3 regions of the Saccharothrix xinjiangensis genome follow, and region 1 is predicted to be linked to each of the others. Evidence: riboswitches for the same ligand, from Rfam matches in the RefSeq annotation. Region 1 holds a riboswitch; each other region holds the start of a gene.
The links. Region 1 has a riboswitch for S-adenosylmethionine ahead of thrC (threonine synthase). Riboswitches for the same ligand answer to the same signal wherever they lie in the genome.
Positions count from the first base shown of each region.

Region 2: it holds a riboswitch for S-adenosylmethionine, as region 1 does, so the genes downstream of both, ABD223_RS00530 (methionine ABC transporter ATP-binding protein) here and thrC (threonine synthase) in region 1, are expected to answer to the same signal.
Region 3: it holds a riboswitch for S-adenosylmethionine, as region 1 does, so the genes downstream of both, ABD223_RS06500 (aminotransferase class V-fold PLP-dependent enzyme) here and thrC (threonine synthase) in region 1, are expected to answer to the same signal.

Region 1 covers NZ_BAAAKE010000005.1:168,716-171,932, forward strand. The annotation lists gene rpsT (30S ribosomal protein S20) at 1-1, shown strand, start outside; gene holA (DNA polymerase III subunit delta) at 90-1,073, opposite strand; SAM riboswitch class I at 1,172-1,286, shown strand; gene thrC (threonine synthase) at 1,298-2,563, shown strand; gene ABD223_RS14235 (hypothetical protein) at 2,906-3,217, opposite strand, start outside.
Region 2 covers NZ_BAAAKE010000001.1:111,061-114,277, reverse strand. The annotation lists gene ABD223_RS00540 (resuscitation-promoting factor) at 1-295, shown strand, start outside; gene rsmA (16S rRNA (adenine(1518)-N(6)/adenine(1519)-N(6))-dimethyltransferase RsmA) at 306-1,178, shown strand; SAM riboswitch class I at 1,274-1,366, shown strand; gene ABD223_RS00530 (methionine ABC transporter ATP-binding protein) at 1,580-2,590, shown strand; gene ABD223_RS00525 (methionine ABC transporter permease) at 2,587-3,217, shown strand, end outside.
Region 3 covers NZ_BAAAKE010000002.1:261,972-265,188, forward strand. The annotation lists gene ABD223_RS06500 (aminotransferase class V-fold PLP-dependent enzyme) at 1-1,149, opposite strand, end outside; SAM riboswitch class IV at 1,183-1,298, opposite strand; gene ABD223_RS06505 (potassium/proton antiporter) at 1,549-3,021, opposite strand.

The sequences.
Region 1 (3,217 bases):
ATTCTGGTCCACGGCACCGAGAGCGCCGCTCCCCCGCGAGGGGCGAGCGGCGCTCTTGCTTTCACACCGCTCCCACACCCATCACGGGCTCAGCGGCGACCGTGGACGGCGACGATCTTCAGGACCGCTCGCTCCAGGGCGTAACCCGAGTCGGCGGCGGCGCCCTTCACATCCGCGTTGAGGTCCGCGACCACCGACATGGCCGTCGCCAGCCCCCGCTCCTCCCAGCCGCGCGACTGCCCCTGCGCCTTCTTCACCTTCCACGGCGGCATCCCCAGCTCGCCCGCCAGCTTGAACGGGTCGCCCCGACCGACCGCCGACACGCGCGCGACCGTGCGCACCGCGTCCGCCAGCGCGTCGGCCACCAGCACGTGCGGCACGCCGAGCTGGATCGCCCAGCGCAGCGCCTCCAGCGCACCGGCCCGATCACCCATCACGGCCTTCTCCGCGACCGCGAACCCGGTCACCTCGGCCCGACCCCGGTGGTAGCGGCGAACCGCCTCGGCGTCGACCTTCCCGCCGGTGTCGGCGACCAGCTGCGACGCCGCCGCAGCCAGTTCCCGCAGGTCGGACCCGATCGCCTCGATCAGCGCGGCCACGGCCTCCGGGTCGGCCTTGCCGCCACCCGCCGCGCGGATCTCGTTGCGGACGAACGCCTCGCGGTCCGCGGCCTTGGTCATCTTGGGGCACTCGGTCACCCCGGCGCCGGCCTTGCGCAGCGCGGCGGGCAGCTCCTTGGCCGCCTTGCTGCGCCCACCGCCGCTGTGCACGACGACCAGCGTCACCCCGTCGGCGGGTGACTTGGCGTAGGCGATCACGGCGTCGGCGATCTCCTTGCCCACCTCCTGCGCGGCTTCGAGCGCGATCACCCGCCCCTCCGCGAACAGCGACGGGCTCACCAGTTCGGCCAGCTCCGGAGGGGTGAGCTCAGTCACCCGAACGCGGGTGAGGTCGGCCTGCGGGTCGATCTTCCGCGCGACCTCCAGGGCCCCGCGCACCGCGCGCTCGACCAGCAACTCCTCCTCGCCGATGACCAGGTGGACGGCATCGGGCGTGTCAGCGGGCGCACTCACGCGCGCGATCCTCCCACGCCCTCCCACCGTCCGGATGGTGGACGTCACTGGCTACACGTCGGGACGTGTCGTAAGTTGAGGCCACCACAAGTGAATACCGCTCATCCAGAGGGGCAGAGGGATCGGCCCGAAGAAGCCCCGGCAACCCGTCGTCCAGCGTCCGCTGAACGATCACGGTGCCAAATCCGACCCGCGACGCGGGAAAGATGAGGAGATACCTCGCGATGACTGCTGTCAGTGCGCCCTCGGCGACCACCACCTCCTTCGACCTCGGTCCGGCTCGCGCCCTGTCCTGCCGCGAGTGCGGGCACGAGACGCCGCTCGCACCGGAATACGCCTGTCTGGAGTGTTTCGGGCCGCTGGAAGTGGCCTACGACTTCGGCCGGGTCCGCCGTGAGGACATCGAGGCCGGCCCCCGGTCGATCTGGCGCTACCGCGGCCTGCTCCCCGTGCCCTCCGACGTCGAGTCGCACCCCAACACCAACCCCGGCGGCACCCGCCTGGTGGAGGCCGACCGCCTCGCCAAGGCCCTGGGCGTCCGCAAGGTCTGGGTCAAGGACGACACCGGCAACCCCACCCACTCCTTCAAGGACCGCGTCGTCGGCGTCGCCCTCGCCGCGGCCCGTGAGCTGGGCTTCAAGGTCCTGGCCTGCCCGTCCACCGGCAACCTCGCCAACGCCGTCGCCGCCGCCGCGGCCCGCGCCGGCTGGCGCTCGGTGGTCCTGGTGCCCTCCAGCCTGGAGCAGGCGAAGATCCTCATGACCGCCGTCTACGACGGCAACCTGATCACCGTCGACGGCAACTACGACGACGTGAACCGGCTGGCCCAGGAACTGGCCGCCGAGCACGAGGACTGGGCGTTCGTCAACGTCAACGTCCGCCCGTACTACGCCGAGGGCTCCAAGACGCTGGGCTACGAGGTCGCCGAACAGCTCGGTTGGCGCCTGCCCGACCAGATCGTCGTCCCCATCGCGTCCGGCTCCCAGCTGACCAAGGTCGACAAGGCCTTCCGCGAACTGGGCGAACTCGACCTGGTCGAGCAGACCCCGTACCGGGTGTTCGGCGCCCAGGCCACCGGCTGCTCCCCCGTCGCGTCCGCCTACAAGGCCGGCCACGACGTGGTCACCCCGGTGCGCCCGGACACCATCGCCCGCTCACTGGCGATCGGAGCCCCCGCCGACGGCCCCTACGTGCTGGACGCCGTGCGCCGCACCAACGGCGCGATCGAGGACGTCACCGACGAAGAGGTCATCGAGGGCATCCGGCTGCTGGCCCGCACCGAGGGCATCTTCGCCGAGACCGCCGGCGGCGTGACGGTCGCCACCGCGAAGAAGCTCATCGAGTCCGGCCAACTCGACCCGGACGGCGAAACCGTCCTGCTCATCACCGGCGACGGCCTCAAGACCCTCGACGCCCTCGGCAGCCGCATCGGCCCCCGCGCCAACGTGCCGCCGTCGGCGGAGGCCGTGCTGAAGGCCCTCCAGGACTGACACCACCACCCGAGCCACGAGCGGGACCACGAGCCGGACCACCGTCCACACCAGGACCGTCCACACCGGAACCGTCTACACCGAGACCGTCCACACCGGAGTCGCGGGCCTCGTCGGACTCACCTCCACGGAGGCCCGCCCCGGCCTGACCGGGACTGGCTCGACCGGGACTGGCTCGGCCGGGCTCGGCTCGACCGGGGCCGGCTCGACCGGGCTCGGCTTGACCCGGGCCGACCTGATCGGGGTCGGCTCGGCGCGGTCCGGTCGTCCGACCCGCTCGGGTCAAGCCCGGCGCGGCACCCCTCGACCCCGACGCGCTGTTCACCGGGCGGCTCCCGAGGTTCACAGGGCGGCTCCCGAGGTGCGCAGCCAGCCGGTGCGAGGGAAGGCGGACAGCTCCGGCAGCACGCGCGGCTCCACCGGTTCGGTGACCACGCGCCACGCGGTCAGCAGCTGCGGCCAGGGCCGTTTCGCCTTCTCCTGGTTGTAGCGCTCGGCGTGCCACTCCTCCGGCGGTATCGCGAGGTCGTCGTCGAACAGGGTGTCGGCGACCAGGCGGTACGCGGCGTCGGCGGAGGCGGCCTCGGCCGTGTGGACCACACCGGTGGTGGTGGCCCGCGCGACGATGCCGCGTTCGCCGCCGAGCCGGTCCTC
Region 2 (3,217 bases), on a different contig from region 1:
GCCCCAGGCCCGCAAGGTCAAAGTCGGCACCAAGCTGCCGCCGGACGGCGCGGTGTGGGACTCGCTGGCCAAGTGCGAGGCCGGCGGCAACTGGGCCATCAACACCGGCAACGGCTACTACGGCGGCCTCCAGTTCAACAAGGGCACCTGGGACGCCTACGGCGGCTCCCAGTACGCCGCGTACCCGCACCAGGCGTCCCGCGAGCAGCAGATCGCCATCGCGACCAAGCTGCGCGACGCCCGCGGCGGCTACTCGGCGTGGCCCGGCTGCCGGTCCAAGCTGGGCCTGCCGTAAGAATGGGCGCGTGACCGGAGCTTCATCGTCGGCCGGGCCGGGGGGCAGCGCGCTCCTCGGCCCGGCCGACGTCCGTCGGCTCGCCGCCGACCTCGACGTCCGCCCCACCAAGAAGCTGGGGCAGAACTTCGTGCACGACCCGAACACGGTGCGCCGCATCGCGGCCTCGGCCGGCCTGGGGCCGGACGACGTCGTGCTGGAGGTGGGACCGGGCCTGGGCTCCCTGACGCTGGCGCTGCTGCCCGCGTGCCGGGCGCTGGTGGCGGTGGAGATCGACGGCGTGCTGGCCGGCCGCCTGCCCGGCACCGTCGCCGAACGCGCGCCCGACCTGGCCGGCCGGCTCACCGTCGTGCACGAGGACGCGATGCGCGTCACCGCGGCGCGGCTGCCGCACGCGCCGACCGCGCTGGTGGCCAACCTGCCCTACAACGTGGCGGTGCCGGTGGTGCTGCACCTGCTGGCCGAGCTGCCGTCGCTGCGCACCGGTCTGGTGATGGTGCAGTCGGAGGTGGCCGACCGGATGGCCGCCGGTCCCGGCAGCAAGGTCTACGGCGTGCCCAGCGTGAAGCTGGCCTGGTACGCCGACGCCCGCCGGGCGGGCGCGGTGCCGCGCTCGGTGTTCTGGCCGGTGCCCAACGTGGACTCGGCGCTGGTCGCGTTCGAGCGCCACGAACTCCTGTCCACTGTGGACCGGAAGAAGCTCTTCTCGTTGGTGGACGCGGCTTTCGCGCAACGGCGGAAGACGCTGCGCGGCGCGCTGGCGGGGTGGGCGGGTTCGCCCGCCGAGGCCGAGCGGCTGCTGCTGGCGGCGGGTGTCGACCCGACCACGCGCGGTGAAAAGCTCGGTATCCGAGACTTTATCCGGATAGTCGAAGTTTCTTAGCGTCTTCAAACAACGATCTTTCGGCCATAAGTGTGATCTGCCGAACGGTTCCGTTACGGGCTTGCGTCGAACGGGGTCCGTCAGGTGTACTCGACGTGCCATCCCGAGCGGCCGAGAGACCTGGCTCCACGACGCCGCAGCAACCACCCCGACCTGGGGGCAGGTGCTTCAGCCAGGAACGATGGAGGATCACGTGCCCAGGATGCGAACGCTCACGCGCAGACGAGTCGTCGACCACGGCCGTCGCACGGTGTCCGGCTGTCGCAGCTGACGAGCTGACTCCCCAGTCGTCCTCCTGCTTCACCTCCGCGCCCTGAATCCCCGGGCGCGCCTGCCAGTCGAGACCTCCGGTCGCGCGCGCCACGGGCGTGCGCCGCCGCACGCAGTCGTGGAGTGAAAACGTGATCACTGTCGAGAACCTCACCAAGTCCTTCGCCGGGAGTACCGGGCAGGTTCGCGCGCTGGACGGCGTGAACCTGGACGTCGCCGCCGGCACCGTGCTGGGCGTGGTCGGCCCGAGCGGCGCGGGCAAGTCGACCCTCGCCCGGTGCGTCGCGCTCCTGGAGCGCCCCGACAGCGGCGCGATCCGCGTCGACGGCACCGACCTCGTCTCCCTCGACGGCACCGCCCTCCGCGCCGCCCGCCGGCGCATCGGCGTCGTGCCCCAGGGCGACTCCCTGCTGCGCCAGCGCACCGCCGCGGGCAACGTCGCGCTGCCGCTGGAGGCCGCCAACCTGGCCGGGCCGCAGCGCCGCACGCGCGTCGCCGAGCTGCTGGACCTGGTGGGCCTGACCGACAAGGCCAACAGCTACCCCGACCAGCTCTCCGGCGGCCAGCGCCAGCGCATCGCGGTCGCCCGCGCGCTCGCCGCGCAGCCCTCGGTGCTGCTGGCCGACGAGCCGACCTCCGCGCTGGACCCGGACACCACCGGCTCGGTGCTCACCGTGCTGGACCGGGCCCGCGCCGAACTGGGCGTGACGGTGCTCGTGGTCACCCACGACATGGGCGTGGTCCGCCGGATCTGCGACGACGTCGCGGTCCTCGACGGCGGTCGCGTCGTCGAGCACGGCAAGGTCCTCGACCTCGTGTCCGACGCCGGCAGCCGCACGGCCTCCTCGCTGCTGCCCTCCGTCGACCAGAACCCGGCGGTCGACAGCGCCTTCGACCGGGTCGCGGACGTCGTGCTGGTCGGCTTCGCCGCGGTCGGCGCGCTGCTGCCCGAGGCGACCAACCGGTTCGGCGTCGAGCTGAACCTGCTGGGCGGCGGCCTGACCAGGCTGGGCGAGACCCCGGTCGCGCGGTTCCGCGTCGGCCTGAAGGGCGAGCGCTCGGACTCCGCGCTGGAGTGGATCTCGGACGCGGGCGGCTCGGTGCGGCGGACCCTCACGGGTCCGCAGGGAGTCGCTGCGTGAGGTCTGCGACACCCTGGTCCACCGTGTTCGACGACGTGCTGCTCGCCACCGGCGAGACGTTGTACATGGTGGGCGTCTCCACCCTGATCGCGGTCCTGCTCGGCACCCCCGTGGGCATCTGGCTCCAGCTCACCGCCCCCGGTGGGCTGAAGCCCCGCCCGCTGCCGCACAAGGTGCTCGGGTTCGTGGTGGACCTCGGTCGCTCCATGCCCTTCCTGGTCCTGCTGGTGGTGCTCACCTCGCTGACCAGGCTCCTGCTCAGCACCACCATCGGACCGACCGCGGCCATCGTGCCGCTGGCCGTCGGCGCCATCCCGTTCGTCGGCAGGCTGGTCCAGAACGTGCTGTCCGAGGTGCACGTCTCCGTGGTGGAGGCGGCGGTCACCACCGGCTCCTCCACCACCCGCATCGTCCGCAGCGTCCTGCTCCGCGAGTCGCTGCCCGCGCTGGTGAACGCGATCGGCGTGACCGCGATCGCCCTGCTCGGCTACTCGGCCATGGCCGGCGTGGTCGGCGGCGGCGGGCTCGGCGACCTCGCCGTGCGCGAGGGCTACCAGCGGTTCAACGACCGCTACCTGTGGAGCACCGTGGCCGTGCTCGCGGTGATCGCCACCGCGCTCCAGTTCA
Region 3 (3,217 bases), on a different contig from region 1:
GCGCCCGCCGGCCAGCCGCTGGACGGCCACGTGGGCGCAGAACGCGCCGTCGCGCACGCCGATGCCGTGCTCGGCGGACAGCGCCGCCGCCAGGTAGCCGACGTCCTGCGCGCCGACCGTGAAGCCGACCACGCCCACCCGGTCGTGCCCGGCCCCGAACAGCGACAGCTCCGCCACGCCGGGCACCGACCGCAGGCCCTCGCGCAGCCGCGCCAGCAGCGCCCGCTCGTGCTCCAGCGTCCGCGCCCAGTGGCGGCCCAGCACGTCGCAGGCGGTGGCCAGGGCGTGCACGCCCACCACGTTCGGGGTGCCCGCCTCGTGCCGCTCGGGCCCGTTCGACCAGGACACGCCCAGCCGGTCGCCGCGGTCGGTGACGCGGGTCGTCGCGCCGCCGCCCACCAGGTAGGGCTCGGCGGCCTGGAGCCAGTCGGACCGGCCGACCAGCGCGCCCGCGCCGAACGGCGCGTACAGCTTGTGCCCGGACACCACGGCGTAGTCGACGTCCAGCGCGCGCAGGTCCACCGGCCGGTGCGGCGCGAGCTGGGCGGCGTCCAGCACGACGCGGGCGCCGTGCCGGCGCGCCACCCGCACCACCTCGGCCACCGGCCACACCTCGCCGGTGACGTTCGACGCGCCGGTCACCACGACCAGGCGCGGCCCGACCGGCGCCTCGCGCAGCGCCCGGTCCAGCTCCAGCACCGCCGCGTCCGGGTCGCCCGGCGTCCGCAGCCGCCGCACGTGCGGCCCGCGCCACGGCAGCAGCGCCGCGTGGTGCTCGGTGTCGAACAGCACCACCGCCGTCCGCTTCGGCAAGCTCCTGGCCAGCAGGTTCAGCGCATCGGTGGTGTTGCGCGTGAACACCACGGCATCACTGCCGCGCGCACCCAGGAACCGCCGCACGGCCTCCCGCGCCTGCTCGTACACCCTGGTGGACACCTGCGACGCGAACCCGGCCCCGCGGTGCGCGCTCGCGTACCAGGGCAGCAGCTCGTCCACGGCGTCCCGCACCTGCTCCAGGCAGGGCGCGCTGGCGGCGTGGTCCAGGTTCGCGTACTCGACCCGCTCCCCCGTCAACACCGGCACCCGCAGCGAAGCGCCCACCGTCCGCGGCAACGCCGCACCGACAACAGGGGAAACGACAACGGTCACGACACCCTCCAGGAGTCCGGACCTCCCCCGGGAGACCCGCGCTTGCCGCACGCCCGACGCGCGCGACCAGGTCCTCACCGAGGGCACCCCACCGCGGTGAGGAGGGTTGCCGGCCAGCGAGCTCGGGCTTCGCACTGGCACTCATGACCTTCCCCACCACCATAACCCCCTCCCCACCCCCCGACCACCCCGCCCAAATCCTGAGACCCGCGCGAGTCGTACCCCCAGACCCACCGTGTCGTACGCCCAGAACGCGCGAGTCGAACGTTCAGGACCGTCGTGTCGAACGCTCAGGACCCCCGAGTTCCACGTTCGCGTCACCCCGAGGGGTACCTGAACGTAGAACTCGGGGTACCGGAACGTACGACACGGTCGACCTGGACGTACGACTCGCGCGGCTCAGGGCAGGCCGGCGTCGCCCTTCCAGCGCGCGAACCGCCCGGCCCGGTCCACCGCCCGGATGCGCTGCTCGGTCGCCGTGCGCGCGGTGTCCGTGCACACCACCAGCAGCTGGTCGTGCTCCTGCAACCGCGTGGTCGGCTGGGGCGTGAACCCCTTCTCGCCCCGCACCACCAGGCTCACCGACGACCCCGGCGGCAACCGCAGCTCGGACAGGTACACGCCGTGCAGCTTGGACCCCCGCTGGATGCGCACCTGGAGCAGCTCCGCCCCCAGCGCGTCCAGCGCCGACGAGTCGACCTGCACCTCCATCGCCTCACCCGACCGGACCAGCTTCAGCCCCTTCGCCAGCCACGGCAGCGTCGTCCCCTGCACCACCGTCAACACGACGACCAGCACGAACACCGCGTCCACCAGCAGCTGCGCCCCTGGCACGCCCTGGATCAGCGGTATCAGCGCGAACACGATCGGCACCGCACCGCGCAGCCCCGACCACGAGATGAACACCTGCTCCCGCCACGGCACCCGGAACGGCAGCGCCGCGCACAGCACCGACAGCGGCCTCGCCACCAGCACCAGCACCACGCCCGCCACCAGCGCCGGCACCACCGCGTCGAGCAGCCGACCGGGTGAGGCGTACAGCCCGAGCAGCACGAACAGCCCGATCTGGGACAGCCACCCCAGCCCCTCGGCGAACGACAGCGTGTCCGACCGGTGCGGCAGCCGCGCGTTGCCGAGCACCAGCGCCGAGATGTACACCGCGAGGAACCCGGACGCGTGCGCGAGGTCACCCGCCGTGTACGCCAGCACGCACACCGCCACCGTGGCCAGCGGGTACAGGCCGGTCGCGGGCAGTGCCGCCCGGCGCAGCCCCACGCCGCCCAGCCACCCCAGCGCCAACCCGATCAGCGTGCCCGCGACCAGTTCGTAGAGCATCAGCAGCGGCGCGGTCCAGGTGATCGGGTCGGGCGCCGCCAGCAGCACGACGGCGATGTAGACCGGCGCGTCGTTGATGCCGGACTCCAGCTCCAGCGGCCCGATGAGCCTCTTGCCCACCCCCACCCCGCGCAGCACGCTGAACACCGCCGCCGCGTCCGTGGACGACAGCACCGCGCCCCACAGCAGGGCCGTGCGCCAGTCCATGTCCAGCAGGAAGTGCAGCCCGAACCCCGTGATCGCGATGCTGACCCCGACGGACACTGTGGACAGTGCCACGCCCAGTCCCAGCGCCGGCCGCACGTCGCGCCACCGCGCGGTCAGCCCGCCCTCGGTGAGGATCAGCACGAGCGCGGCCGTGCCGAGCGACCGGGTGAGGTCCGCGTCCTCGAACTCGATGCCCAGCACCGACTCGCCCAGCAGCACGCCGATGCCGAGGTAGAGCAGGAGCGACGGCAGTCCGAGACGGATCGACAACCGCACCGCGATGACCGAGATCAGGAGCACCGCGGCGGCGATGCCGAGGAAACCCGTCACACCACCCACTCGACCTCCTGTCGTCGCACGTCGCCGTCATTCTCCCCGGTGCCGGCGATCAGGACTAATCCGGCACCGGCCGAACGACGCCACCGCCGACCGCGAACGACCCCGGCGAACCGGGTCAAGTCCACGTTGGACGCCGGGGGCCGCACCACGTCGTCCACAACGGACCGACCGCCCTCAAGGCGCACCC